DNA from 2 places in the Limosilactobacillus portuensis genome. Region 1 is predicted to be linked to the other one. Evidence: a T-box and tRNA genes for the amino acid it is inferred to sense, from the RefSeq annotation. Region 1 holds a T-box; the other holds one or more tRNA genes.
What was found. A T-box is a leader RNA that pairs with one kind of tRNA and senses whether it is charged. The one in region 1 lies ahead of ileS (isoleucine--tRNA ligase), so its partner is inferred to be a tRNA-Ile.
Positions count from the first base shown of each region.

Region 2: it encodes a tRNA-Ile, which carries the amino acid that the T-box ahead of ileS (isoleucine--tRNA ligase) is inferred to sense. The anticodon was not compared.

Region 1 is NZ_CP117296.1:1,110,897-1,126,537, forward strand. Features, by position in the region: gene recD2 (SF1B family DNA helicase RecD2) at 1-1,796, opposite strand, end outside; gene PRK60_RS05590 (tetratricopeptide repeat protein) at 1,821-2,513, opposite strand; gene PRK60_RS05595 (histidine phosphatase family protein) at 2,529-3,185, opposite strand; gene mnmA (tRNA 2-thiouridine(34) synthase MnmA) at 3,321-4,454, opposite strand; gene PRK60_RS05605 (DUF1831 domain-containing protein) at 4,562-4,909, opposite strand; gene PRK60_RS05610 (cysteine desulfurase family protein) at 4,909-6,075, opposite strand; gene PRK60_RS05615 (5'-methylthioadenosine/adenosylhomocysteine nucleosidase) at 6,091-6,786, opposite strand; gene PRK60_RS05620 (hypothetical protein) at 6,798-7,049, opposite strand; gene PRK60_RS05625 (NUDIX hydrolase) at 7,042-7,593, opposite strand; gene PRK60_RS05630 (cold-shock protein) at 7,595-7,810, opposite strand; gene ileS (isoleucine--tRNA ligase) at 7,900-10,695, opposite strand; T-box leader at 10,750-10,970, opposite strand; partial or broken gene PRK60_RS05640 (DivIVA domain-containing protein) at 11,356-11,941, opposite strand; gene PRK60_RS05645 (YlmH family RNA-binding protein) at 11,967-12,752, opposite strand; gene PRK60_RS05650 (YggT family protein) at 12,759-13,019, opposite strand; gene PRK60_RS05655 (cell division protein SepF) at 13,043-13,447, opposite strand; gene ftsZ (cell division protein FtsZ) at 13,528-14,766, opposite strand; gene ftsA (cell division protein FtsA) at 14,788-15,641, opposite strand, start outside.
Region 2 is NZ_CP117296.1:1,531,390-1,547,030, reverse strand. Features, by position in the region: gene PRK60_RS08025 (NAD(P)H-dependent flavin oxidoreductase) at 1-614, shown strand, start outside; rRNA gene PRK60_RS08020 (16S ribosomal RNA) at 1,369-2,943, shown strand; tRNA gene PRK60_RS08015 (tRNA-Ile) at 3,033-3,107, shown strand; tRNA gene PRK60_RS08010 (tRNA-Ala) at 3,113-3,185, shown strand; rRNA gene PRK60_RS08005 (23S ribosomal RNA) at 3,345-6,266, shown strand; rRNA gene rrf (5S ribosomal RNA) at 6,342-6,458, shown strand; tRNA gene PRK60_RS07995 (tRNA-Asn) at 6,465-6,537, shown strand; gene PRK60_RS07990 (cysteine hydrolase family protein) at 6,612-7,103, shown strand; tRNA gene PRK60_RS07985 (tRNA-Thr) at 7,385-7,457, shown strand; gene PRK60_RS07980 (flavodoxin) at 7,606-8,097, opposite strand; tRNA gene PRK60_RS07975 (tRNA-Asn) at 8,277-8,349, shown strand; gene PRK60_RS07970 (peptide MFS transporter) at 8,688-10,184, shown strand; tRNA gene PRK60_RS07965 (tRNA-Tyr) at 10,464-10,546, shown strand; tRNA gene PRK60_RS07960 (tRNA-Gln) at 10,557-10,628, shown strand; gene PRK60_RS07955 (hypothetical protein) at 10,705-11,346, shown strand; gene PRK60_RS07950 (MFS transporter) at 11,425-12,825, shown strand; gene PRK60_RS07945 (aspartate-alanine antiporter-like transporter) at 12,916-14,565, shown strand; gene PRK60_RS07940 (aspartate/glutamate racemase family protein) at 14,603-15,316, shown strand; gene PRK60_RS07935 (GntR family transcriptional regulator) at 15,467-15,641, shown strand, end outside.

The DNA.
Region 1 (15,641 bases):
GGATTATAAACGGCTTGGGATAGCTCATTTAATCGATCAACCCCCGCTGCACCCCGATACATCGGTGCCAGGATTTGGAGATCATTAGCATCATAACCGCGCTTTTGACTCATCTCAATTATTTGTTTCACAACCCCTGGCACTTGCCGTGAGTGACATGCAATAAATGAACGATCCGCCATTTTTACCGTTAGATCACTTGGAATTTTTCCTTCACGAATATCATGGGCAAGGGGGATAATTGTTGAGTCTGCTGCCTGACGGTGAATTTTTTTTAATTCAATCCGTGGTAGGTCAGCAAATTCTAGCAAATCATGAAAAACCTGTCCAGGACCGACTGAAGGTAACTGATCCTTATCACCAACAAAGATAACGTGCATTGATGTCGGGATCGACTGAACCAGAACTTTAAACAGCAATGTATCAACCATTGACATTTCGTCCACAATCAATAATGAGCCTTCAAGATCCTTAGCGTTTAATTCTGTTGGCATTTCACGACCATTTAAGCCTAGTAAGCGATGAATCGTGCTTGCTGGTAAATCAGTTGCCTCACTCATCCGCTTGGCAGCCCGACCAGTTGGCGCAGCAAGTAAAATGGGGAATGCTTTTTCCTTATACTGGTTTGGATCAAGAGCAATTTCATGCAGTTCAGCAAATGCTTCAACAACACCCTTAATAATTGTTGTTTTCCCGGTTCCTGGTCCCCCAGTAAGGAGCATTACCTTAGAAGTTAATGCCGTCTTAATCGCTTCTATCTGGATTTCATCATATTTGATCCCGGTTTTGACTGGAAGTTTTTCCAGAATGGTCGTAATTTGCTTCTCATTTTTTGATTCATCCTGATTTTGACAAAGCCGGTGTAAATTTTCAACAATTTGCCATTCAGCCTTATACAAACTTGCCGGATAGATTCGTTTATCTTCATACTGAATGGTACCGTTTTTTTCCATTTCAACAATCTGCTGGGTAACTTTGGCAGTTGGAATTGGTTGACCATTAGCATCTGAAAGCAAACGCATACTTTCCTGAAGCAACGGCTTAGCGCTGGTATAAGTATCACCACTCATCATTGTTAAATCATCAATTGACTGGATAATTGACGCTGAGATCCGTCGCTGATCGTCTGCGGGAATTCCCATTTTAATGGCTACCTGATCTGCCCGCTTAAAACTAATTCCGTCAATATCTTGAACAAGCTGATATGGATTTTCACTAATAATATGAAGAGTTTCATCACCATAACGATCAAAAATCGCACTGCTAAGATTACTGCCAAATCCAAGGTCATTTAACCCAATGATAATTTGGTCCATTCCTTGATTAGCGTTCAGGTTCTCAACAAGACTAGTTCGAACTGCTTCACGTAATTTTAAGCCATCAAGGATATGCGGGTCAGCAGTGATCTTGTCAATTGCGTGAATTCCCAATTGCTCAACAATCTTTTCAGCAGTCTTTTTTCCCACTCCAGGGAACTGCTTACCAGCGAGAAAATTAATAATTCCCTCTTTACTGGTTGGCTGATTAGCATGATATGAGCTTGCCTGGAATTGACGGCCATATTTAGGGTGATCAATTAATTTACCTTCAAAGCGATATGTTTGATCATCGCGGAGATCACCGAAACTCCCCGTAACCGTTATTTCACTTTCGTTCCAATCAAAATTAGCGTCTTCTACCGACACTAATAAAACCTTATAAAAGGAATCAGGACTATCAAAAATGTCCGATTGTACTTGGCCAATAAAAAAGGATGGCTCTTCTGGCGCCTCAAATAGGTTAATTTCTTCTGCCATGAAAGTCATCCTTCCTTAAACTTATTATTTATCATTTTGCGACTTCTGGGTTGCTTGTAATGTCTTTTCAATTTCAGCAATCCGCTTTTCACTCTTTGTGTAGTAATCTAAGTCAATCTGCCGTGCCTGATTCAAATAATCCTTATACGGTTCTCCAAGGACCATTGCTACTAATCCACGGTTAAACTGTGTATCTGCTCGACCAGGGTGATGCTTCAAAATTGCGTCATAATATGATGCGGCCTGGTTAAATTCACCCAAGGCAAGGAGGGCATCCCCCAGAGCTTGATCTATTTCTGGATCTTCCGGTCGTAATTCATGGGCTGTTAAGCCATAAGCAACTGCCTGCTTATACTGCTTTTTCTTACTGTAGCTTTGGGCAAGCATTAGGTAAGAATCTGCCTTCAGTTTCTTATCATCAATCTTGTTGTAGAGCTTAATGGCTTGATCAACCTTACCAACCTCATAATACAAGTTTCCAAGCCCATAATTTAATAGGTTTTGCGCTTCCTGATCACCCTTAGCTTCAAAAATTCCTAAAGCCTTCATAAATAATTCTTCGGCTTGAGCATAATCCTGAAGGCGAGTTAACAATGAACCCAAATCATAGTAGTTGTTAGCTTTATCAGGATATTCATCAATCGCGGTAATCAACTTATGCACCAAACGTTCTGTTTGTTTCTTTTGTTCTTCACGATTAGTTTGTTGTTCAGTCATTTAAATCCACTCTCCTCAGATGGTATCAGTCGGATCAACATTAGCCTTATGCAAATATGAAGTGTCATTCCACTTTTCTAATTCAAAATGTTCAGCATCATCAGTAGTCAGGATGGTAGTAGAAGTATTACTAAGACCACCACGATCCTTCAAATGTGCCAGGGGGGTTCCCACAAGCGCATTAATACTAGCATTAAGGGCCGCCCCATGGGAAACAATTAAAATCGAGCCGTGGGGATCATTCCGACAAAACTCTTTAATGGCTGCCCCCATACGGTTAATCACTTGCGCAAAGCTTTCACTTTCTACGATAGAACTATCATATTTATCTGGATGATGGCGAAAATTTTTTAACACATCAGGCCACTTTTTAGCAACCGCATCGAAATGCATTCCCTCCATTTTTCCCAGATTAAATTCTTTTAACCGGCTATCAATTGTTAGAGGAACTGGCCGATTAAGATACTGTAGTAACGTCATTGCCGTTACCCGAGCACGCTTTAACGGACTAGCATAGACATGATTGATTGGAACATTCTTTAACGATTCCGCAAGCAATTCAATTTCCTTATAGCTTTGATCAAGTAACGGTGAATCCCCGTTAGCACCTTGATAACGAGATTCAAGATTCCATTGTGTTTTCCCGTGACGGATTAAGTAAACTTTAGTCATATTATTCGACCTTTTTCCTCTATTTTAACAAAAATTAATCGCCGTGTTTCAAACTTTTCTAAATATGTATAGGGAAGCATACCACCTATATACTAATAACGGCATCTTCCCTACTTTGCATTATTTTTTTATGTTTTAAACGTATTGGCAAAGGTGATCATGATTATATGCCCGGTCAATAATTGCACTCCCCAGACATTCTTCACCATCATAGAAGACAACTGCCTGTCCCGGAGTAATTGCCCGTGCCGGGTCATCAAAGGTTACGGTAACCATTTGTTCATCTTCAGAGATGTGAACCGTTACACCGACATCTTTTTGCCGATAACGGAATTTGGCAGTACAGTGAAAATCATGACCATACCGGCTTACCACATCATCAACCCAGTGAATATCACTAGCTTCAAGGTGAGTTGCATAGAGGTGCTCATTTTCATATCCTTGGCCAACGTAAAGGACGTTCTTCTTGATATCCTTACCAATGACGAACCAAGGAGCATTACTCTTCTTATTGCCACCAAGGCCAAGACCCCGACGCTGACCAATTGTGTAGTACATTAGTCCCATATGTTGGCCAACTACCTTACCATCAACTGTCTCCATATTTCCTGGTTGTGCTGGGATATATTGACTCAAGAATTCACGGAAATGACCATCTTCACCGATAAAACAGATCCCCACAGAATCTTTCTTTTTGGCTGTAGCAAGTCCAGCTTCTTCAGCAATTTGGCGAATTTCTGGCTTGGTATAATTTGCCAGTGGGAACAGCACCTTATCTAATTGCTGGTAGTCTAACTGACTTAAGAAGTAAGTTTGATCCTTGTTTTGATCCTTTGCCCGCATCAGATGCATCCGTCCGTCAGCATCACGCTTTAAATCAGCATAGTGTCCAGTCGCAACGTAATCAGCACCAAGCTGGTTAGCATAATCAATAAACGCCTTAAACTTAATTTCCTTATTACAGATAACATCCGGATTAGGCGTCCGCCCCTTCTTGTATTCAGCAATAAAGTACTTGAAGACGCGATCCCAATACTCCTTTTCAAAGTTAACTGAATAATAAGGAATGCCGATTTTAGTTGCTACCTTAGCAACATCTTTATAGTCTTCTGTTGCGGTACAAACCCCATTTTCATCGGTATCATCCCAATTCTTCATAAAGACACCAACGACGTCATATCCCTGACGCTTTAATAGGAGGGCGGTAACTGAAGAATCAACCCCGCCACTCATTCCAACAACCACCCGTGTATGGCTCTTGTCAGACATTATTTAATCACCATCATTTCAAATAGATTCTGGAACAATCTACGATAGAAGGTCGCATGTTACCAGTGTGAACTATTGTATCAAAACTTGCTAACTACTGCATTAATTTACCCTTTTGTTACTAAAAAAACATCCCGTTTAAGCATTTCTTTTAAAATAAAATGATACTGCTCAACAAATTCCTTAGCACGAGGGTGGGTAAAGATATTAATTTTCCGCATTCCGTTTCCGGTAACTGTTTCCATTTTAAACCCAGATAAATCAGCAGAAATCAGGATCCGAAGCTTAGCAACTGGCTTAAATGGATTGTCAGTATCAACACTGCCAACATATTCAAAATTTCCCCGTTTGGTTTCCTCAAACCCTAAATCAATCAGGGTGTATCGTTTAATGTCGGGACTAAGTGAATACTTGTCCGCATCGCCTTGAAGTTGAACTGTTTTTACAAACTGCATTAATCTTCAACTCCTTTAATATCTTTTAGCTTATTAACAATTTCGATAATTGTATCCACTAGGCCATTAACTTCTTCTTCCGTGTTTAATGCCCCAAAACTAATCCGAATTGATTCACTAATTCGTGGACTATTCTCTCCAAACATCGCTGTCAAAACATGAGAAGGCTCAATACTTCCAGCAGTACATGCAGAACCACCCGAAACGGCATAACCAGCAAGATCAAGATCAGTTTGCATTACATAGGTAGAAATTCCTTTAAACCATAAATTAAGAACATGGTTAAGCGCATGAGGATCTAGTTGCCCATTGACCGCAAAGTCAACTCCAGCATCCGTTAACCGCTTAACGATTAACTGCTTAAAGTGATAATAACGTTCCTGACGCTTTTGCTTTTCCTCAGGGGTATCAATGGAAACTGCCTTAGCAAATGCCGCAATGGCTGGCACATTCTCAGTCCCCGCGCGACGCTTTGTTTCCTGGTCACCACCGCGAACAAAGCTCGGGAAACTAATCCCGTCGCGACGATATAGAAAACCAACCATTTTTGGACCATTCAGCTTATGGGCCGAAGTTGACATGAGGTCAATGTGATCAGCTTCAACATCAATTGGCAAAAGACCATAAGCTTGAACAGCGTCCGTATGGAACCATGCTTGGTGATCCTTTAAGATTTCACCAATTTCATGAATCGGCATCCGACTCCCGACCTCATTATTTCCCATCATGATTGACACAAGAATCGTATCATCACGTAAGGCTGCCTTGAAATCTGCTAATGAAATATTACCATTCTCATCAACTGGCAGGTAGGTAACATCAAACCCTAATGATTCCAAATAATGCAATGGCTTCAAAATTGCTTCGTGCTCAATCGCGGTGGTAATGATATGCTTGCCAAGGTTTTGCCGCGTTAATGCCGTCTGAATGATTGCGGTATTATCGCTTTCTGTTCCCCCACTAGTAAAGACAATTTCTTCATCCTTAGCGTTAATACTTTGAGCGATTATATGACGACTATTTTCAAGGACTAGTTTAGAGTGACGACCGTAAGAATATCCCGTTGAAGCATTCCCCCAGGTATTCTCCGTTTGCTTTATCAGCTCATCAATCACCGGCTTGGTCATTGGTGTTGTCGCAGCATTATCAAAATATACTTCACTCACTCTTCATGTGCCTCCCTATTTATTCAAATCCGCAAAGAGTTGTAATAACATCTTGGCGGAACGCTTACCAGCATCGATAATAAACTCATCAAAGCTAACCCCGGCATCTTCGTCTCCAGTATCAGACATTGCTCGAACAACGACATACGGAACATCATGGTCAGTTGCAACCTGTCCAACAGCCGCCCCTTCCATTTCACTTGATAATGCATCAGGGAAGTAATGAAGGATCTCTTGAATTGCATCTTTACTAGCAATAAATTGATCACCGGAAACGATTAGTCCGCGTTTAACATTCAAACCAGTCTGTTCACCAGCCTTTTCAATGGCTTGTCCCCACTTTGCGGATGCTTTAAAACGAGGTTCTTTTCCTGGTAATTGACCATAAACATAGTCAAATGCCCGTGCATCAACGTCATGGTAGGCAGTTTCACTTGAAATGACAACATCGCCAACATGAAGTCCTTGACCAATTCCACCCGCAGAACCAGAGTTAATCACTACATCAACTCCAAAGTCTGTAATCAAGTGTTCTGTTGTAATCCCAGCTTCAACCTTACCAATGCCGGATTCAACTAAAATAACATTCTGGTTATCAATTTGTCCAGAATAATACTTTTTACCACCGATTTCCTTTACATGTTCATCATTTAATGCCGCTGTTAATTCCTTAATTTCTTCCGGCATTGCGCAAATAATTCCAAACTTCATTTTCTTCATCCTTACTTTACAAAAAATAAAATTAAATAAACGATTATAATAGCGACTACTAAACTAATAATGGCAATATTTAACCGTTTTCGTAGCCGTTGCATCTTCTGCTCACTGATTAGCTGTTCCTGCTCAATTTTCTGATCAGCACGAGAACGAGAAAGCTGTTGCTCCTCTTCACCATCATTAGAACCGGTCGTTTGTTGCTGACGATATTGTTGACGCGTCAGCCGCTCATTATTATTTTGCGGATCCTTATCCATGATTATTCATCCCTCGCCAATAATAAATTGCCATAATCGTCTTGGCGTCTTCAATTTGTCCTTCATCAATCATTTTTAATGCTTCATCAAGGGTTACCTTTTCTAACACCAGTTGCTCATCCCGATCTTGAGGCAGTTCATTTTCCACCGGTGTTAGATCCGTCGCTAAGTATAGTGTCATGAATTCATCCATAACCCCGATTGATGTATAGAATGATGAAATTTTCTTGATTGTTCCTGCTTTAAGACGGGTTTCCTCATTCAATTCACGTTTAGCAGCATGAAGAGCATCACGACTATCACGTGAATCAACCTTTCCTGCAGGAATTTCTAAGGTCGTATTGTGGATTGGCGAGCGCCATTGCTTTTCCAAAATTATTTTGTGATCAGCAGTTAATGCCAGGATCGCCACTGCTGGAGCATGGTGGACAATTTCTCGTTGAGCTTTCAACCCCTTGGGAGTTTCAACCTCCTCAACAGCAACCTTAATCAACTTACCGTTAAAAACACTCTTCTCACTTAATGTTTTCTCTTCAAAATTCATTTTAATAGCCTCGCTTACTGAGCCGTTGAACATGTGCCGCTTGTGGTCCGCGTTTTCCTTGAACAATAACTAACGCAACCCGTTCTCCTGGAGTTAAAATTCTTAAGCCGTGGCCTTCAATTCCCGTATAATGGACGAAAACCTCACCTTCATGGGGAACATTGATAAATCCCCAACCCTTTTCACGATCAAAGCTTTTGACTGTGCCTTGTAACATTAATTTCACCTACAATAAAAAATACCAAGCAACATAAACGTCACTTGGTATTTTACAACGCTAACTAGGTATTTGTCATTGATGGACGACTATTTTTCTAGGCCTTCATCAACTGTTTCCGGGAAGCTTTCCCGAACTACCTTAGCACAACGAGCACAGAGAGTTGGGTAAGCTGGATCTGACCCGACATCCTCCTTAACCATCCGGCATCGTTGACAAGTTTCTCCTGGAGCAACACTTACCTTAACCGCAACGCCATCATTATATTGATCAGCATCATCAGCAGCTTCATCAAGAGAATGAAGGTTAAGCTTTGAAACTCCCAATAATAATTGAACATCCGTATCAAGGCTCTCTAATAGTTCCTTATTGTGCTCATTTACATAAAGATCAACTTGCGCTTCTAATGACTTACCAATCATCTTAGCGTTCCGTGCCTCTTCAAGACTCTTCAAAACGTGTGAACGAACTCCCATAAATTCAGACCACTTATCTAATAGTCCTTCTTCACCATCAAAGTGGCGTGCTTCCGGAATTTCAGTTAATTGTACGAATTCTTCCGGTTCGTTCATGTAGCTCCAAACTTCTTCAGTTGTGTGAGGCAAGATTGGAGTAAGCAACTTAACCATTGTTAACAAGATGTCATAGAAGACGGTTTGCATTGAACGTCGAGTTTGTGAATTTTCAGGTTCAATGTAGAGAACATCCTTTGCCACATTCATGTAGAAAGCTGACAAATCATTGTTAACAAAGTTAATTAATAACCGATAAGCATCAAGGAAGTCGTAGTTGTCAAAATCAGCTCGCATATTTTCAAGGAAATGATTAAGCTTAACGAGCATGTACTGATCTACGGAATTCAAATATTCGTAGGAAACGGTATTTTCATTTGCATCGAAATCACTAGTATTAGCAAGCAAGAACCGAAAAGTATTCCGTAACTTCCGGTATGCTTCTGAAATCTGTTGGAAAGTTCCCATTGAAACCCGCACATCAGCGGAGGTATCAGCACTCATTACCCAGAGACGAATAATTTCGGCACCCATTTGTTGGACAACCTTATTTGGATCGATAACGTTTCCTTGTGACTTACTCATCTTGTTACCACGCTTATCAAGGGTAAATCCTTGGGAAACAATTTCCTTATATGGGGCGTGACCAGAACAAACAACACTAGTAATCAAACTAGAATTGAACCATCCACGGTACTGATCGGATCCTTCAAGGTAAAGGTCAGCTGGATAAGTCAAGTAATCCCGTTCAGCAAGAACCCCTTGATGGGAAGAACCAGAGTCAAACCAAACATCCATAATATCGGTTTCCTTAGTAAACTTACCATGAGGTGAATGTTCGTTAGTGTATCCTTCTGGGAGAAGATCCTTTGCGTCACGTTCAAACCAAACGTTAGAGCCATATTTTCTAAAGAGATCTGCAACATGATTGATCGTTTCTTCTTCCATGATTGGTGTACCATCTTCAGCGTAGAAGATTGGCAGTGGTACACCCCAAACACGTTGCCGTGAAATTACCCAGTCACCACGATCCTTAATCATATTGCGAAGACGAACTTTCCCCCATTCTGGGTGGTACTTAACATCTTCTAAAGCGTCCAGGATATTTTGACGCATCTTTTCAATGGATACAAACCACTGATCCGTTGCCCGGAAAATGATTGGCTTCTTTGTTCGCCAGTCGAATGGATAACTGTGTTTTAATGGTTCTTCAAGAAGAAGGGCATTATTATCTTCAAGTTTTTGCAGTGAGATATCATCAGCCTTTTGGTAGAAGACACCATCAAAGTCGTCACCATTTTCTTTGGTCAGGACACCCTGATCATTGATTGGGGCGAAAATTGGCAAGTCGTATTTTTTACCAAAGTTGTAGTCATCATCACCATATCCGGGAGCGGTGTGAACAAGTCCAGTACCTGCATCAGCAGTAACGTAATCAGCAATTCCAACCAAAAGCTCACGGTCAAGGTATGGGTGCTGAGTAGTTAATCCTTCTAGATCCTTACCAGCGACATGTTTAACTACTTGGTAATCTTCCCAACCAAGTTTCTCTGCTAAGCCTTCCAAAAGCTCTGTTGCAACAACAAACTTCCGATCATCATTAGCTGGCTTAACAACTGAGTAGTCAAACTTGGCATTTACCGCTACCGCTTCAGATGCTGGAACTGTCCATGGAGTAGTAGTCCAAACAACTAGGTAGGTGTTACTATCAAGAACGCCCTTGCCTTCTTTAACTTGTTCAGCAAAGAAAGCTGTCTTAGCAGTGACATCGTGGTATTCAACTTCAGCTTCTGCCAATGCTGATTCGGATGACCATGACCAGTAAACTGGCTTCTTAGCTTGGTACAAGAGACCCTTCTTAGCAAATTCACCAAAGACACGAATTTGTGCAGCTTCAAATTCTTTATCCAAAGTTAGGTACGGGTGATTCCAGTCACCGCTAACTCCCAACCGTTTGAAGTCTTTGCGTTGTTTATCAACCTGTTCCAAAGCGTACTTCCGACAAAGGTCACGAAATTCTGTTAAGCTCATCTTCTTCCGGTCATAACCAGCCTTCGTCAATTGGTGTTCAATTGGCAACCCATGAGTATCCCAACCAGGAACGTATGGTGAGCGGAAGCCACTCATTGACTTGTAACGAACGATAAAGTCCTTAGAAATCTTATTCATGGCGTGACCAATGTGAATATTACCATTGGCATATGGAGGACCATCGTGAAGAACAAACGTTGGCTTTCCCTCATTTAATTTTTGTCGTAATTCATATACTTTATTTTCTTCCCAAACACTTTCACGTTGTGCTTCAGTGACTGGTAATTTCCCTCGCATTGGGAACTTGGTCTTCCCCAAGTTTAATGTGTCTTTAACTCGCATATGCAATTCTCCTTCCTCAATTAACAATTAATAACTAAAAAAACTCCATCCCATCACTGGGACGAAGTTTTCCGTGGTACCACCCGTTTTCAGGATATTTAGTTAATCTAATATCCCCTCAACCATTGTTTAACGGTAATGAACCGACCTGATTTAAATATATTCAATCAAGTACTCAGGACCGATCAAGTAAAACAATACTAAATATTAGCCTCACACCATTTGCTAACTCGCTGAATCATTCTTGTCTTACTAATGTCCTTCGACGTTTTCGTTACTAATTATTACAATTTAATTTAAACAACTAGTTATTATCTGGGAAAACAACGACAGTGTCACCCTCATCTTCACTATTACTTGATTCAGTAGACGAGGACGCAACAGAGTCATTGGTTGTCGTTGATTGTGCTTCGCTCTCATCACTTTGCGCTACTGTTGAAGTATCGGCAAATGCTGAAGCAAAGTCGGTAGGTGAATTAAAGGAAATTGTTTCTGCAGAACTAGCAGGAGCACTTTCACTTTCTTCTGATTTAACAACAACCTCTGAATCTGACGGAACAGCTGAATCGGATGCAACGTTACTTTCAATTGCAACACTGCCTGAAGTAGTCTCATCCGCAACAGTAGCAGTTGTACTTTCAGATTCAAAATCACTAGTTGTAATTGAGGTTGATTCTACACTTTCACCCGAATTATTGTCAAGACGAGTTCCCAAAATATTTTGAATTTCTCCATATTTATCAATATCATCGTTTGCTAATAACTTATCCCATTCATCACTCTTAACAACTTCCAATTGGGATTCAAGCATTACTTGTAGCCGCTGACGGAAGATCCGCGTTTGTTTCTTTAAGTCACTAGTTTCTGAAGTTAACTTTCGAGTCCCCTCTGCAGTATTTTCAACAATTTGATTAGCCTTTTCGTTAGCCGTTGAAACAATGTCAGTTGCTTGTTTTTGAGCTTCACGCACCATAATATCAGCTTCACGCTTGGCATTGTTTTTAACTTTATCGGCAGCTTCTTGAGCAACCAAAATTGACTTATTCAGTGAATCCTTTAATTCACTAAAGTATTTCAACTTGCTTTCATCGGCCTTGACCTTTTCTTGTAGTGTCCGATTTTGATCAGTCAATTCCTGAACTGTTTGTGCAACTTCCTTAATAAAGTCATTCACTTCAGTTGGATTGTAGCCACGCATTTTAGTGTTAAATTGGATTTGATTAATTTCATCTACAGTTAAACTCATCGGTTTTTCCTCCATGTGCTCTTAATTAAGCGTGAATAATTGATAAAGTAATCCGTTGCTTATTTTTTCTAGTAATGCTCCCAATCTGATCCATTCTTAAACGACCAGCATGTCTAACGGACAACATATCATGTTCCCGGACTAAATAATCCGGTCGTTGCATTTCTTCCCAGTTAATTTGAACAAAGCCATGTTCTAATAACTGTTTTGCCCGATTACGGGAATAGTTAAATCCTGCTGCAATTACCGCATCAATTCTTAGTGACGAAACAGTGGTTGATACCTGTTCCCAATCATCTTCAGGAACAATTAACTCTTCAAGTGGGATCGGCTTCCATTTTACCTTAATCTTGCCAACGTGATCGATTCGCTCATGAACAAACCGAGCCATCTGATTAGTAACCATCACTTGCCACCGTTTTCCATCAGTAACGATATCACCAAATGACGCTCGTTCTAATCCCTCACCTAATAATGTTCCCATTATTTGCCGATGATGAAGTTCAGCAAATTTTTGCGGATAGTCAACTTCTAAGCCCGTAACTGCAAAGTCAGCTACCTGTGGCTGATAATACGACGGGAAGAAGAGCAACCGCTGCATTTCAGCATTTTGCCAGCCACCAAATGATTTCAGTTTAACGTTGTCATCACTATTAACAAGTGTTTGTGCAATATATTGCTGCCGAGGATTAAGAAAAGGTGTTAATACCGGACGATACTGATCATTAGCCTGGACGATCCAATCACTGATCTGATCAATAATCGGCCCTTCATCGGCACGGAAATGTTGTTTTATATTCAATTCATCCATTATCTATTAAATCATCATGGTAATTGCTTTTAGCCCATACTGAACAAGGTAAAGAACAAAGATCGCTACAATCGGCGAAAAACTGATTCCTCCTAATGGCGGAATGAAGTCAAACCACCGCATATACGGTTCTACCAACCGATTGACAATCTCTCCCAAACGACTTCCTCTTGCATTTGGAAACCATGATAGCAAGCACCAAATGACAATCACCAGGATATAAATATCAATTAGTTGGTAAATTACCCAGGCTAAAAAATTAATAATTGCCATTACAAGCTCCTTTTCCGCTATATTTTATCCGGATCATTTTTAAGCGTATCCGATAAATTACCAGAAACCTCAAAATTCTTTGGTGTACAAAGGAATATCTCTTTCCCGATCCGCTTAATATCACCATTAATTGCAAAAATAGTTCCGTTCAAAAAGTCAACAATCCGACTAGCCACTTTGGCATCCATTTGAGAAAAGTTAACAATTACTGCTCGATCGTTTAATAATTGATCAGCAATTTGTTTAACATCCGCATAAAGTCGCGGTTCATACAACGCAATTTTGCTTGAACGTTGACGAACACTATTCATTGAAACAACCTTGTTATCTCCTTGAGGAACAGGAGTCTGTTCATCATAATATTCTTCTTGATTATCAGAGTCACCATCACTAAAAAGACTCTTAAAAATATTATTAGCCATCTCAATTCCTCCTAACCTTTCTAAAATTACGAAATGGGAGATGCCCTAAATAGTGCTTCTCCCCATCTTTTACCTATTCATTATTGACGACGATTCTTAAAGAATGGTGGTGTTGACAAGTTATCATCGTCATCATCAGTTGCGGCAGAATCATCATTAAAAACATTAAATTCTGGCTTCTTTACGTGTGAAAATTCATTATCCGCTTGTTCATTTGAATCATTGATTCCTGCAGTTGGATCATTCCAACCATCAAAAGGATCATCTGATGCATTTTCTTGACTCGACTTACTATCATCACTCTTAGGTTCTTCACTTACTGGAGCAACGTGTTGAGCTGGGTGAGCTTTCTTGCTCTTCTTTGCATCAATTCCCGTAGCAATTACGGTTACCCGCACTTCATCGCCAAGGGATTCATTCAGCGACATCCCAAATGAAATATCAACATTTGTGCCAGCAGCTTGTTTAATTACATCAGAAGCTTCTTGAGCTTCAAACATTGAAAGATCCTTGCCTCCAGTAATATCCATTAAGACATGCTGTGCACCAGAAATTGACACTTCAAGAAGTGGTGAAGAGATTGCCTTCTTAGTAGCTTCAGTAGCACGGTTTTCTCCCGTTGCGCTACCAACACCCATTAAGGCAGAACCTTGGTTAGACATCAATGTCTTAATATCAGCAAAGTCCAAGTTGATGTAACCAGGAGTAACGATCAAGTCAGAAATCCCCTGAACACCCTGACGAAGAACGTTATCTGCTTCCTTAAACGCTTCCATCATTGGAGTCTTTTTATCAATCATTTCAAGCAAGCGGTTATTAGCAACAATAATCAAAGTATCTACGTTCGCCTTTAATTTTGCCAATCCTTCACTAGCAAACTTGTCCCGCCGTGGTCCTTCAAAAGAGAATGGTCGGGTAACAACACCGACTGTTAATGCACCACTATCTTTAGCGATTTTAGCGACTACTGGAGCAGCACCGGTTCCAGTACCACCACCCATTCCAGCGGTGATAAATACCATATCTGAGCCTTCAAGTGCCTTTTGAATTTGTTCTTCACTTTCTTCAGCGGCCTTATCACCTACTTCAGGATTAGAACCAGCACCAAGTCCCTTAGTCAACTTAGGTCCTAACTGGATCTTTGTTTGTGCTTGTGAGGCATTTAGTGCTTGCAGATCAGTATTAGCAACAATAAAGTCGACACCCTGAACCTTTTCGGTAATCATTCGGTTTACGGCATTACCGCCACCACCGCCGACACCAATAACCTTAATTTTAGCTCCGGCAAATTGATTTTCCATTGAATTCTCGTTATCCATTCGACACCCTCCGTTAATTTATTAATCGAATAAGTTATTAAAGAGGCTCTTGAACTTATTACTGAACGAGCCATCTTTCTTTTTTGTATTTTGTTCTCGATCAGCCCGTTTTTGGATCGGTCTGCTATTGCTATTAACAGCACTTTCACTTTGGGGTTGATAATTACCATTATTATTTTCTGGCGTAGTCTTACCAAAATCAGCTTCTTGAACGACTTGCTTAATCAATCGATCAATCCCGGACAGCCGATCTTCATAAAGCCCAAGCGCGTAACTAATAGCAAAGCGTGGGTGACGAATTCCCATCTGTTCAGGAACAAAGACTTTAACGTTACCCGAAAAGTATTGCTTAGCTAGTGATCTAATACCTGGTAGAGCAGCAACACCACCAATTAAAATCACTCCACCTGGTAACTCAGGAGCATTAATCCGTTCCAATTGACGCGCAACCCGGTTAAAGATTTGCCGAACTCGAGCTTCAATAACCTCTGAAAGGTAACGTTCACTATATTGAACCGGCTTATCCTGACCAACAACGTCAACATCAATCTGAACATCATCATCTGCTTGGGTACTATCCGCAAAACCATGATCCCGTTTTAATTGCTCAGCATTTTTCAACGAAGTGTTTAAAACGGTTGAAATATCCTTAGTGATATACTGACCACCCTCTGGATCAACGTAACTATACTTTAACTGGTGATCATGAATGATACTCGTTGTTGTTTGACCACCACCGAGGTCGATTACGATTGTTCCAAAATCTTGTTCACCATCATTAAGCAGGTTGAATCCTGTTGCAATTGGTGCAACAACAAAGTCACGAACGGTATAACCAGCCTTTTGGATTGCCTTCTTGGCATTATGGATAATCG
Region 2 (15,641 bases), 420 kb from region 1:
GTATTAAAATTATTTATCGTCCTGCTACGCCAACAAAAGAAATAGTTGAAGCAAGTGTTCAAATGGGGGCTGACGTTATCGTCGCAACAGGCTTTGACGAAGGTGGAACCGTTCCAGACAAAGCTGTAGGAACATTTTCTGCAGTTCCGTATGTGGTTGATATAGTTAATGGTCGAATACCAGTAATGGCTGCTGGAGGAATTGTCGATGCTCGTACCGCCAAAGCTGCCTTTGCTCTAGGCGCTGATGGCATTTTTGCAGGTACTGCTTTTTTGGCAACGGAAGAATCACCAATGGCTGATAATATTAAGCAAGCGGTTATAGAAAATGATGCATATGACGAAGTATTGTTTAGTGCTGAACCGAAATATTATCGCTCTCTTCCAGGAGAATTACCTAATCGACTAGTTCGATTAACCGACGAAGGTAAAAGTAAAGAAGAAGTGTGGCATACTGCCAATGCTTATCGCGGAATGCACGATGGAATGATTGATGGTGATCTCAGTAAGGGATATGCTTCACTTGGTCTTGGCATTTCTTTCATTCATCAAATTGATCCAATTGATAAAGTAGTTGACCGAATTTATTCGGGGGTACCAGAAGAACAACGATAATGGAACCAGATAGTGACTTCACAATGTCTTAAAAGGCAATGCGGAGTCTTTTTATATTAGATTTCTGTAGAGAGAAAATTAATCTGAAACGAATGTTAATAGTGTTTGAAGATCCAAGGGATGGTTATCTTGTTGATGAATTTTAGAATTACTAGAAATAGATAAAGGAGTGAAAAAATTTTGATTAGTCAGTAATAAAATCTTTGCGATGAATATAGTAAGAAACATTTTCATGTGTAGGTGTAAACGTTATTGAAAATAGATCGAACTTTAAATTGATCGATCGTTATTTTTTACGTTAAAACGGCAAATATTATGAACAATAATGAACTAAGAAATCACAAAATTCGCTTATAGAAAATTTGTTTAATTTTTTTAGAATAGACGTTGACTTATTAATGATGAGCTTGTATAGTAATTAACGTTGTCTGCGAGGTAATGATTTCTATCAAATGTTGATTGAAATTAATTGTTGACTTAAGCGAGACAACATGATATATTATAAAAGTTGCTTGTTAAAAAGTATGACAGCTAGTTAAAATATTAAAATTAGTTGTTGACATTACAAAGAGCATCTGATATAACAAATTTGTTAGTCAACACTTGTTGCTGACTAAGGTAGACCTTTGAAAACTGAACAAAGTTTCGACGAATCAAATGTGTAGGGTCTTCAATCATAATGATTTGAAGCAAAACATTTGCGAAGTCAATTCGCTTAATTAATTTGAATTAGAGCTATTCAAGTTCTTATATTTTATATGAGAGTTTGATCCTGGCTCAGGATGAACGCCGGCGGTGTGCCTAATACATGCAAGTCGAGCGCACTGGCCCAACTGATATGACGTGCTTGCACTGAATTGACGTTGGATTCCCAGTGAGCGGCGGACGGGTGAGTAACACGTGGGCAACCTGCCCTGAAGCGGGGGATAACATCTGGAAACAGGTGCTAATACCGCATAACAACGAAAACCACATGGTTTTCGTTTCAAAGATGGTTTCGGCTATCACTTCAGGATGGGCCCGCGGTGCATTAGCTAGTTGGTAAGGTAACGGCTTACCAAGGCGATGATGCATAGCCGAGTTGAGAGACTGATCGGCCACAATGGAACTGAGACACGGTCCATACTCCTACGGGAGGCAGCAGTAGGGAATCTTCCACAATGGGCGCAAGCCTGATGGAGCAACACCGCGTGAGTGAAGAAGGGTTTCGGCTCGTAAAGCTCTGTTGTTGGAGAAGAACGTGCGTGAGAGTAACTGTTCACGCAGTGACGGTATCCAACCAGAAAGTCACGGCTAACTACGTGCCAGCAGCCGCGGTAATACGTAGGTGGCAAGCGTTATCCGGATTTATTGGGCGTAAAGCGAGCGCAGGCGGTTGCTTAGGTCTGATGTGAAAGCCTTCGGCTTAACCGAAGAAGTGCATCGGAAACCGGGCGACTTGAGTGCAGAAGAGGACAGTGGAACTCCATGTGTAGCGGTGGAATGCGTAGATATATGGAAGAACACCAGTGGCGAAGGCGGCTGTCTGGTCTGCAACTGACGCTGAGGCTCGAAAGCATGGGTAGCGAACAGGATTAGATACCCTGGTAGTCCATGCCGTAAACGATGAGTGCTAGGTGTTGGAGGGTTTCCGCCCTTCAGTGCCGGAGCTAACGCATTAAGCACTCCGCCTGGGGAGTACGACCGCAAGGTTGAAACTCAAAGGAATTGACGGGGGCCCGCACAAGCGGTGGAGCATGTGGTTTAATTCGAAGCTACGCGAAGAACCTTACCAGGTCTTGACATCTTGCGCTAACCTAAGAGATTAGGCGTTCCCTTCGGGGACGCAATGACAGGTGGTGCATGGTCGTCGTCAGCTCGTGTCGTGAGATGTTGGGTTAAGTCCCGCAACGAGCGCAACCCTTGTTACTAGTTGCCAGCATTTAGTTGGGCACTCTAGTGAGACTGCCGGTGACAAACCGGAGGAAGGTGGGGACGACGTCAGATCATCATGCCCCTTATGACCTGGGCTACACACGTGCTACAATGGACGGTACAACGAGTTGCGAACTCGCGAGAGTAAGCTAATCTCTTAAAGCCGTTCTCAGTTCGGACTGTAGGCTGCAACTCGCCTACACGAAGTCGGAATCGCTAGTAATCGCGGATCAGCATGCCGCGGTGAATACGTTCCCGGGCCTTGTACACACCGCCCGTCACACCATGGAAGTTTGCAATGCCCAAAGTCGGTGGCCTAACCATTTGGAGGGAACCGCCTAAGGCAGGGCAGATGACTGGGGTGAAGTCGTAACAAGGTAGCCGTAGGAGAACCTGCGGCTGGATCACCTCCTTTCTAAGGAATAAAACGGAAACCTACACATTGTGGAAACTTTGTTTAGTTTTGAGAGATTTACTCTCAAAACAAGATTATGACGCTTATTTGGGCCTATAGCTCAGCTGGTTTAGAGCGCACGCCTGATAAGCGTGAGGTCGATGGTTCAAGTCCATTTAGGCCCATATATGGGGAATTAGCTCAGCTGGGAGAGCACCTGCTTTGCAAGCAGGAGGTCATCGGTTCGATTCCGTTATTCTCCATTGCTAACCGTGAGGTTAGCGAGCTTGCACTTTGAAAACTAAATAATATCAATTTTCTTTATTAATTAACAAAACAAACCGAGAACACCGCGTTATTTTGAGTTTTTTAGAAATTAATCGCTAACTCAATTAATCGGATAATCACGAAGTGATTATCAAGGTTAAGTTATGAAGGGCGCATGGTGAATGCCTTGGTACTAGGAGCCGATGAAGGACGGGACTAACACCGATATGCTTCGGGGAGCGGTAAGTACGCTTTGATCCGGAGATTTCCGAATGGGGAAACCCAACCAACTTAGTCGTTGGTTGCTTGACTAGTGAATCTATAGCTAGCAAGCGGTAGACGCAGTGAACTGAAACATCTCAGTAGCTGCAGGAAGAGAAAGAAACATCGATTCCCTTAGTAGCGGCGAGCGAACGGGGAAGAGCCCAAACCAACGAGCTTGCTCGTTGGGGTTGTAGGACTGAACATTTGAGTTACCAAAGAGCGACGTAGTCGAAACAGTTGGGAAGCTGTGCCAGAGATGGTGAAAGCCCAGTAGACGAAACGGCACTCTCTCAGTTCAGGATCCTGAGTACGGCGGGACACGTGAAACCCCGTCGGAAGCAGCGAGGACCATCTCGCAAGGCTAAATACTCCCTAGTGACCGATAGTGAACCAGTACCGTGAGGGAAAGGTGAAAAGCACCCCGGAAGGGGAGTGAAATAGTTCCTGAAACCATGTGCCTACAAGCTGTCGGAGCCCATTAATGGGTGACGGCGTGCCTCTTGCAGAATGAACCGGCGAGTTACGATTGCATGCAAGGTTAAGGTGGAAAAACCGGAGCCGCAGCGAAAGCGAGTCTGAAATGGGCGTACGAAGTATGTAGTTGTAGACCCGAAACCAGGTGACCTACCCATGTCTAGGTTGAAGGTGCGGTAAAGCGCACTGGAGGACCGAACCCGTGTCAGTTGAAAATGGCTGGGATGAGGTGTGGGTAGCGGTGAAATTCCAAACGAACTTGGAGATAGCTGGTTCTCTCCGAAATCTCTTTAGGGGGAGCCTTGGGAAAAAGAATCGTGGAGGTAGAGCTACTGTTTGGACAAGGGGCCCGTCATAGGTTACCAACTTCAGATAAACTCCGAATGCCATTGATTTATGCCCAGGAGTCACACGATGAGTGATAAGATCCACCGTGTAAAGGGGAACAGCCCAGATCACCAGTTAAGGTCCCTAAATATATGCTAAGTGGAAAAGGATGTGGAGTTGCATAGACAACTAGGATGTTGGCTCAGAAGCAGCCACCATTTAAAGAGTGCGTAATAGCTCACTAGTCGAGTGATTCTGCGCCGAAAATGTACCGGGGCTAAGCATATTACCGAAACTGTGGATGTGCACTACGTGCACGTGATAGGAGAGCGTTCTAAGGGCGGTGAAGCTAGACCGTGAGGACTGGTGGAGCGCTTAGAAGTGAGAATGCCGGTATGAGTAGCGAAAGACAGGTGAGAATCCTGTCCACCGAATGACTAAGGTTTCCTGGGGAAGGCTCGTCCTCCCAGGGTAAGTCGGGACCTAAGCCGAGGCCGAGAGGCGTAGGCGATGGATAACAGGTTGAGATTCCTGTACCAGTTAACTGCGTTTGACGATGGAGGGACGCAGGAGGCTAAGCAAACCTCACGATTGGAAGAGTGGGGCCAAGCAGTAAGTCAGGATGTGAGTCAAATGCTTACATCCGGGTTGACAAGCTGTGATGGGGAGCGAAATTACAGTAGCGAAGTTGCCGATGTCACACTGCCGAGAAAAGCTTCTAAGGAGCACGTTAACTGCCCGTACCGCAAACCGACACAGGTAGTCGAGGAGAGAATCCTAAGGTGAGCGAGTGAACTCTCGTTAAGGAACTCGGCAAAATGACCCCGTAACTTCGGGAGAAGGGGTGCTGGTCGCAAGACCAGCCGCAGTGAATAGGCCCAGGCGACTGTTTATCAAAAACACAGGTTTCTGCAAAATCGTAAGATGAAGTATAGGGGCTGACGCCTGCCCGGTGCTGGAAGGTTAAAAGGAAGGGTTAGCTTCGGCGAAGCTCTGAATTGAAGCCCCAGTAAACGGCGGCCGTAACTATAACGGTCCTAAGGTAGCGAAATTCCTTGTCGGGTAAGTTCCGACCCGCACGAAAGGCGTAACGATCTGGGCGCTGTCTCAACGAGAGACTCGGTGAAATTGAAATCCCTGTGAAGATGCAGGGTACCCGCGACAGGACGGAAAGACCCCATGGAGCTTTACTGTAGCTTGATATTGAGTGTTTGTACTGCTTGTACAGGATAGGTAGGAGCCATAGAAGTCGGAACGCTAGTTTCGACGGAGGCGTTGGTGGGATACTACCCTTGCATTATGACCACTCTAACCCGCAGCACTGAACGTGCTGGGAGACAGTGTCAGGTGGGCAGTTTGACTGGGGCGGTCGCCTCCTAAAAGGTAACGGAGGCGCCCAAAGGTTCGCTCAGAATGGTTGGAAATCATTCGCAGAGTGTAAAGGCACAAGCGAGCTTGACTGCGAGACAGACAGGTCGAGCAGGGACGAAAGTCGGGCTTAGTGATCCGGTGGTTCCGCATGGAAGGGCCATCGCTCAACGGATAAAAGCTACCCTGGGGATAACAGGCTTATCTCCCCCAAGAGTCCACATCGACGGGGAGGTTTGGCACCTCGATGTCGGCTCATCGCATCCTGGGGCTGTAGTCGGTCCCAAGGGTTGGGCTGTTCGCCCATTAAAGCGGTACGCGAGCTGGGTTCAGAACGTCGTGAGACAGTTCGGTCCCTATCCGTCGCGGGCGGAGGAAATTTGAGAGGACCTGTCCTTAGTACGAGAGGACCGGGATGGACATACCGCTGGTGTACCAGTTGTTCCGCCAGGAGCACCGCTGGGTAGCTATGTATGGACGAGATAAACGCTGAAAGCATCTAAGTGTGAAACTCGCCTCAAGATGAGATTTCCCATTCCTTCGGGAAGTAAGACCCCACAAAGATGATGTGGTAGATAGGATGGAAGTGGAAGTGCCGTGAGGCATGGAGCGGACCATTACTAATCGGTCGAGGACTTAACCAAGTTAAGCGGTAAGGTTTGGAAGAAGAGCGATATTGTTTAGTTTTGAGAGCGCAAGCTCTTGCCCGGAAGGGTAAGTGTGGTGATGATGGCTTGAAGGATACACCTGTTCCCATGCCGAACACAGAAGTTAAGCTTCAACACGCCAAAAGTAGTTGGGGGATCGCTCCCTGCGAGGATAGGACGTTGCCACGCGATTATTCCGGCATAGCTCAGTTGGTAGAGCACCTGACTGTTAATCAGGTTGTCGTCAGTTCGAGTCTGACTGCCGGAGTTAATAAAGAGGTACTGATTGTAATCGGTGCCTCTTTTTTTTATTATACTATTTGTCCTAAAAGGAGAAGATTGATGACTAAGGCATTATTAGTAATTGATTTACAAAACGGTGTTTGCCGCAAGCCTGAAGAGATCTTTAACTTAAAATCTCTTATAAAGCTTATAAACGAGCGAATAGCATTTTTTCGTGCTCAAGATTTACCAATTGTTTTTATTCAACATGAAAGTTCATCACTATTAAAAGGCTCTACCAAGTGGAAACTTGTTAGTGAATTAAATTATCAAAACAATGATTTTTATATTAATAAAACTCATCTCAACTCATTTTACAAGACAAAGTTACAAGAAGTGTTAAATAATCTTCAGGTACGTGAACTAGAAATTTGTGGTGCACAAACCGAATTTTGTGTAAATACCACTATTAAAATGGCACATGGCCTTGGCTATCAACTATCAATGAAATGTGGTGCAAGTAGTACGTTTGATAATCAATTTATGACGGCTAAGCAAACAATTAAGTTTTATGAAAAAATATGGAAAGAAAATTTCCTTGACCTATTTTGAGATGAGGCAATTTATTGCTCATGTATTTAAGATGGTAAATACATAGGGGAAACACTAAGCATTATCAAAAGTGCTTGGCAAGAAAGATAAGTATATGTATATTCCAAAGCGTCATCAAACTTTCGGTACCTTATATACTGTAGTGGTGATTATTCTTGATATCGTATTTTTCTATCGATTCAGGTAAAATGAATTTTGATATAGGAGAATATAGTTTAATTTAAATTAAGTGTTTTCACTAACTAATTAGCATGATACAATAGTATTCGTTGATTGGTTTTGCTAACTTAGCTCAGCTGGTAGAGCATCTCCCTCGTAAAGAGAAGGTCGGAGGTTCGACTCCTCTAGTTAGCATTTGAATCATTATAAAAGCTTTCAACAGCGAGTCTTATGAACGTTGTTGAAAGCTTTTTTGATCTTAATTAAGAGCTGGTGGAGACTAAATTAATAACTAAAAAATCCGAAGCGCTATGAACTAGCATCTCGGATCTTTTAATGATGATTAATGAGCTAAGGATAGCGAGTTTAACCAGCTATCGATTGCTGATTGTGAATTTAAGACGTTACCCTTATTCAGTTTAACGTCATAATTATTTTCTTTAATTGTCCGCTCAATATTGGATTGTGCTCGAGTGTAGCCTGTACTACTCGATGTTCCAAAGGTTGCCAAATGCTTGCCGTTAAGATTAAGGGCATCAATGGTAGCAGCAATTAAGCGTGGCGGAATTCCCCACCAGATTGGGTGACCAATTACCACATTGTCATAACTATCAAGTGCTGGCAAGTCACTCTTGATTGGAACCCGACCATCATGTTCTTGCTTTTGTTCAACTGTAGCTCGGGTTGACTCATCATGCCAATTAAGATCCTCATCAGTATATGGAGTTACTGGATGAATTTCTGCAATATCAGCATTAAGCTTTTCTGCTACTTTTTCTGCCACTTTCTTTGTTGTTCCCGTAGCGGAGAGATAAAGAACAAGTGTATTAGCCATATTAAATGCCTCCTCAAAGTTCTCTTACTTTTCATAAGTATTATAGTTGATAGATTGCTCACCAGCAAATAATTCATCATTATGAGAAAAGATAATTAGTAAATTGAAATCTCTGCTTGCTACTTTCGCTATTTTCCTGTATAATAAATTTCGTTGTTGAGATAGCAATAATATATTATTCCGGCATAGCTCAGTTGGTAGAGCACCTGACTGTTAATCAGGTTGTCGTCAGTTCGAGTCTGACTGCCGGAGTTGATAGTGAAACTGGAAAGATTATTTCTTTCCAGTTTTTTTATGCAGTGAAAATGAGAACAACTTTATAAAGTTAGTCATTTAATAACGACTAACTTAAAATAATTAATTAAATGGTAGTGAGACTGTTAATAACCTGATCCTTAAATTTAAATAATTGTACTATAAATGGCTATCTATCGCTGTTTATTCTCATTAAAAATTTATTTTTGAATTGACGCTTTCAAATTAGACGCCTATAATAATTATATTCTGAATTTTTAATGTGAAAGTTTTTAAAAAATAATTAACCTTCACATCTTATTTTATCTCCTGAAGATATTATTTGGAGGAATTGTATGAGTAAAGAGAAAAACTTAGATACAGCCTTCTTTGGGCAACCAAGAGGGCTGTCTACTCTGTTCTTCACTGAAATGTGGGAACGGTTTAGTTACTACGGGATGCGTGCCATCCTGCTATTCTACATGTACTATGCCGTAACTAAGGGTGGTTTGGGCATGGACCAAGCCACAGCTGCTTCAATTATGGCGATCTATGGTTCATTAGTTTACCTATCAAGTGTTGTTGGTGGGTGGCTTTCTGACCGTGTATGGGGCTCTCGGAAGACTGTCTTCATTGGTGGTGTGCTGATTATGTTTGGGCACATTGCCTTGTCATTGCCAGCTGGCGTTACTGCATTGTACGTTTCAATTGTGTTGATTGTTATTGGTACTGGTTTATTAAAACCAAACGTTTCTGAAATGGTCGGGGGCTTGTACAGTCCAGATGACGAACGGCGTGATTCTGGTTTTAGTATGTTTGTTTTCGGGATTAACTTGGGTGCGGCTGTTGCGCCATGGGCTGTTCCGTGGGCTGCTAATGGTTTCGGCTTCCACTTATTCGGTAATGAAATGAACTTCCATGCTGGTTTCTCACTAGCTGCAATCGGAATGTTCTTTGGGTTACTGCAATATACTCTTGATGGTCGGAAGTACCTTTCTAAGGATAGTCTTTATCCTAATGACCCAATTGAAAAGGACGATTTACGGCCAATTATTATCTGGACACTTGTTGGTGTTGCTGTCTTGGTCGTTGTCCTTGGGTTATTAGCTGCTATGGGTCAGCTTAATATTACGAATATCATTAACATCATTACGTTTATTGCAATTGCACTGCCAATTTACTACTTCATTATGATGTTAAATTCCAAGAAGGTTACCAAGCCTGAAAAGTCACGGGTTATTGCTTATATCCCACTTTTTATTGCAGCGGCAATCTTCTGGGCAATTGAAGAGTCAGGTTCAGTTGTTTTAGCATTATTTGCTGAACAACGGACAGTTCTTCACATTGGTAGCTGGCACTTTGCAGCTGCTAACTTCCAGACCTTGAACCCATTATTCATTATGATCCTGACACCAGTATTCGTTGCTCTATGGGATCACTGGAAGGGTCAACCAAGTGCCCCTGGTAAGTTCTCTGCAGGGCTTGTCTTTGCTGGATTATCATACATCTTAATGGCTTTCCCAGGAATGATGTACGGAACAGCAGGTCGGGTTAGTCCATTCTGGTTAGTTGGTTCATGGTTTATTGTTGAAATTGGTGAAATGTTAATCTCACCAATTGGTTTGTCAGTAACGACTAAACTTGCACCAAAGGCCTTTAAGTCTCAGATGATGAGTATGTGGTTCTTGGCCGATTCAGCTGGTCAAGCTGTGAATGCCCAAATCGTTAAGTACTACTCATCCGCAACTGAAGTACCTTACTTCATGATTGTCGGAATCGTAAGTATCGTCTTTGGTATCATTCTGATGTTCTTCGTTAAGAAGATTCACAGTTTGATGGATGGTGTAAATTAAACCATTTATAAATTACAATTGTTAAAGATGAAAGGGAGCGTGACAGAAGTCATTTATGACTTCGTTTTCACGCCCCCGCGAGCGCAAATAGGGTTCCAGAGTTCGGTTATACCGGACACTGGAACCCATTTGCGTACCGCGCTGTTTGTATTTGAACTTAGTAAAAGTATTTATGCCACAAGCTCTTTTTAATTTTTCTCAAAAAATCCTTGCAATTTTTAGTAAAGTTCGATATTATAATAAACGTTGATTGTTACTACTTAACTATCACGTTGTTATGGAGGAGTAGCGAAGTCTGGCTAAACGCGACGGTCTGTAAAACCGTTCCTTCGGGTTCGGCGGTTCGAATCCACCCTCCTCCACTTTTATTATTGGGCTATAGCCAAGCGGTAAGGCAACGGTTTTTGGTACCGTCATGCGCTGGTTCGAATCCAGCTAGCCCAACTGCCAAAGTCACCAACTGTTTGGTTGGTGGCTTTTTTGTTTATATTTAACTGGTTAATGTAAAGGGGAAATTACAATGCCTAAGCAAGGGCAGTTTGCCAAGTCTAGTCGTCTAAAACAGCTGAATCAATTTAGGGTAAAGCAGCATTCTCAGCAAAACGTAATTGATGATGAACAATTTGTGGACTATGTAGTCTTAAGATTCAATTTGACAAGTAAGAAAAGGTTGGAAAAGGACATCCAAGAAAGTAATCAGCGGTTCCTAATTGAAATCCTCGATGCTTGTCAAAAACGGAACCTAGATTTGAATGCCACTATTCCAGAACTATTGAAAAAATTAAATAGTCGAGTTCCTTGGCAATTTTATCGCCAGATCATTGCGGGATGGGAAGTCCTTCAGCAGTTTATTCGTCGTGAACTTCCAGGAGTACCGCTAAAAAAGCAAATCCTTGTTTCAGGAACGGTTACTAAAGAAGATTTAACTAAAATGGTGGCAGAAGAATTAGCGACTAAGGCGACTGCAATGACGTTTTTAAATCGTCCAGTCAGCAAGCAAATTCAAGAAATGACGAAAAGTCGTCTTCTCCAGGCAGTTTATCAAGGGAATAAAATTAACTGGCAGCAGATCGCAACTTTGTTCAAGCCATTTCCGTTAACAATTGACCCTCAATTAGATCAAGGAACGAAAGAATGGTTAATGGCATTGGAAAAAGAATAATCAGCTGTTAGAATAATAAGAGATGCTGTGGCGGAGTTTATCGCCATGGCTTTTTTTGATCTAAATTGAGGTGAAAAGATGATAGAGAAGATAAAACAGGGTAATCATACCTATGCGGCGATTTTTTCCATGGCATTATTAACCTTTGTCGGAATTTTAAACGAAACCGCAATGAACGTTACTTATCCGGAACTAGTAAAGTTTTTTGGCGTTTCTCTTGACGTTATCCAGTGGATTACTACTGGATATTTGTTGATGGTGACAATTGTTATGGGAACAACGGCATATCTTTTACGCCAATTTCCTGCACAAAAACTAGCGCTTGTTGCTGTTGGAATGTTTGTTGTGGGGGATGTAATTGGCGCTTGCGCAACTAACTTTCCGGTATTGCTAGTTGCAAGGTTAATTCAAGCAATGGCTACGGGACTGTCAACACCAATCCTCTTCCATTTGATTTTTACGGAAATTCCAGCTAATCGGAAGGGAATTATGACTGGATTTGCAGGAATGGTAATTTCGTTTGCTCCCGCAATTGGGCCGACATACGGTGGAATTGTTTCAGAAACAATGTCTTGGCGGATGATTTTTTGGTTAATCTTACCGTTAGCCTTAATCAGTTTAATTATTGGTCAACTAACAATTAATACTCAGCCAATTGGCAATTCCAAGCATTTTAGTTACTTGAGCTTATTCTTATTAGGGTTGGCATTAGTTCTGGTTGTGTATTCAGTGTCATTGATCGGTAATGGCGGCTTAACGGGTCGATTCTGGTTTAGTTTATGTTTAGGGATAATTTTCTCCTTGCTATTTATTTACGTTAATGATTCAGGACACTCTCAATTATTAAATCTTTCAATTTTTCGGGTAGTACCAATTCGGCTCTCGACCATTACGTACTTTAATCTCCAATTTATTAATATTGGAATCTCGTTGGTTATTCCGGTCTACATGCAATATGTTCTTCATTCGTCCGCAATGGTTGCCGGTTTAGTATTGCTTCCCGGTTCCGCAATTGGGGCAATTATCGCGCCACTTGGCGGTCGGTGGGCCGATCAGCAGGGATATGCTAAGCCGGTTATTACCGGGAGTGTCTTACTGGTTATTGGAGCGTCATGCTTTATTCTTTTTCAATCTAGCCTGAATGCGTTAACCGTTGCTATCTTTTTCTTGATTTTACGAGTTGGTTTTAATCTTTCGTTTTCTTGTACAATTTCAAATGCTTCAATGCTGGTTAAGCAGGAAAATAGTTCTGATGTTAATTCGGTATTTAACATGATTCAGCAATTTGCTGGATCAATGGGAACCGGATTGCTGGCATCTTTGGTTGCCTATTTCCAGAATCAATCAACCGGTTCGTTAATTAACCGGACAATGATCGGGGGCCGTATTGATTACTTAATCGTAACCTGCTTGGCTTTTGTGACCCTTATTACCGTTATTTTGAATTATCGAATTCAAGAAAAGAATAAGCTTAACTAGTAGATAGCCTTAAGCCGTGGATAATGTTAAAATGAATGACTGTAATGAACAGATTCAAGGAATTGTTTGAGGGATAAAAAAGAAATTCTTATGGTTGATACAATTATTCACTTTATGGTTCATAACCAGGTTTTTACCTTGTTTATCTGCATGGCTTTAGGCTTTGCAATTGGGGATTATAAAATTGGGGGTCGGTTTAGCATTGGCGCAACGGTGGCAACATTGGTTGTGACGTTGATTGTTGGTCAAATTGGTGCCTTCCCGCGTGATGAGATGCTTGGCACAATCTTCTTCGGGGCCTTTATGTTTTCTGTTGGTTACCGCATAGGACCACAGATGATGACGAGCCTGAAGATCTTCGGGTCACGGATTTTGATTATTAGTATTTTTTGGTTGGTAGCGGCTTTTCTTGTTTCATGGGGATTGTTTGTAGCATTTCATATTGGACCAGGGGTTGCTTCGGGGATTATTGCTGGTTCATTGACTCAGTCTTCAACCGTTGCTAGTTCGTTGCGAACAATCGGCGCTCTACCGGTAAGCAGTGCTGTTCGTTCAACTTATGAGGCGCAATTGCCCGTTGCGTATGCATTAACCTATGTTTTTGGGACGCTAGGGGTTATTATTTTTCTTCGGGATATTGCTCCCAAGCTCCTTGGAATTAAGGTAAATACACGGGGACCGCTTATGGCACGGAAGTATCATTTCCATGCCAAGAACCCTAACCCAACTTGGCGACGGACGTATCGCTTGAATGACGATTCGCCATTGGTCGGTAAAACAATTGGTGGTTTTAACAAGTGGAGTCACTATCGGCTAATTGTGTTGGTTGCCTTTCATGGCGATGAAATGACTGACCACTTGGAATATCAATTGCAGCCTGGCGATCTGATAACGGTAATTGGGTATGCGATTCACTTTGACCGAATGCACGGTATTAAGGGAATTGCCGAAGTTCTAACGCCAACAAAGGCACCACGAGAACGGAAATTTGTCTTAGGAAAGAACTTCAAGCCGACCCAGTTAGCTCATTTACGGCAACATGGAGTTTTCATTAATATTCAGGATCCGGACACGGGAAATGAACAGTTATTTAATCAACTGCGTCCCGGAGATGTAATTTCATTAACCGGGAACACATCACGAACATCGGCGATCTTAAAGAAAATGGGACGGTGGCATACCAGTGCATTAGCCATTAACTATTCACTCTTTTCACTGGGGATTGCTGGTGCTTCCTTATTAGGAATATTAGGACTAAAATTGAATGGAATTCCGTTACAACTAGGAAATGGTGTTGCCGCGTTATTAATGGGATTAGCCCTGAGTACGTGGATTTCCCGTCACCGTGATCACGATTCAATTCCACCAACAGTGACCGCCTTTTTCCAAAATTTGGGACTAACGCTTTTCGTTGGGACGGTTGGCCTTCAGTCAGCTCAAGCGTTCACTGGTGCGATTAAGTCATTAGGAATTGGCGTGTTGTTTATTGGCGCGGTTATTGCGATTGCTCCTCACCTGTTAACGTTGCTATTTGGTCGTTATATTCTCCATATGGAACCCTTAGCACTAATTGGTGGGTTAACAGGTTCAGGAACTTGTGCGGCAGCAATGACAGAGATTGCTGATCAAGCCGGCTCAGAAGGTGGGGCATATTTTGCCGCTGCATTAACACCGGCCTACATTATGGGAAATGTCGGGATTACCTTACTAGGACCAATTTTTGTTGCTTTATTAGCTTAAGATAAGAAATCAGAAACCATAAAGTGAGGTTATAATCATGAAAAAATTTTTTACAGTTCTTGGTGGAATGGGAACATTAGCCACTGAAAGTTATATGCGGATTTTAGATCAACGAACACCAACGAAGCGTGATCAGGATTATTTAGATTACATCGTGGTTAACCACGCAACGGTTCCTGACCGGACAAGCTGGATCCTTGATCACAGTAAGCCAAGTCCAACCAAGGCCTTAATTGAGGATATTAAACAGCAGAGTCTCCTTAAGCCAGAGTTCTTTGTTTTAATTTGCAATACGGCCCACTATTCCTTTGATGAGCTACAAGCAGCTACTGATATTCCGATTCTTAACATGCTTCAAGAAACAGTTAACGAAATTAAGCGGTTAAAGCCTGATGCAAAACGAGTTGGTCTTTTAGGGACCGATGGAACAATGGTATCTGGGATTTACGATTCTTATATCCAAAACGCGGGTTATGAGGAAGTCAAGGCTACTCCTGAGATTCAGGAAATGACTGAGGACTTAATCTACCATGATATTAAAGAAAGTGGTCATTCCAACGGTGAAAAATACCATGAGCTTGTTAGAAAGATGATTGAGGAAGAGCACTGTGACATTGTTATCCTTGGCTGCACGGAGCTTTCCTATGCTGAAGAGATGGATCCTGAAACTAAGTATCCGGTTGCTGATTCACAATCAATTATCGTTGACCGGACTCTTGAACGGGCAATGAAAATTCGTAACGAAAATTAATAAATTTACTGAAAAGGTTCTGGCAGTTACTAAAAAACGTTAGAACCTTTTTCTTAATAATTGTTTTGAAATTGGTCTAATCCTATTAATTGATGTTACAATTGTAAATAGCTAATTATTGTTCTAAATGGTGTAAGGAGGACGAGCAGCATGAGTTCACCAATATATATTAAAATCCATAATCAATTACGGGAGAACATTGAGGATGGTAAATGGAAAGTTGGCGAAAAGATTCCTGCTGAACGGGAACTGGCTGGTCAATTTAATGTTAGCCGGATGACATTACGGCAAGCAATTCAAGAACTTGTCGATGAAGGAATTCTTG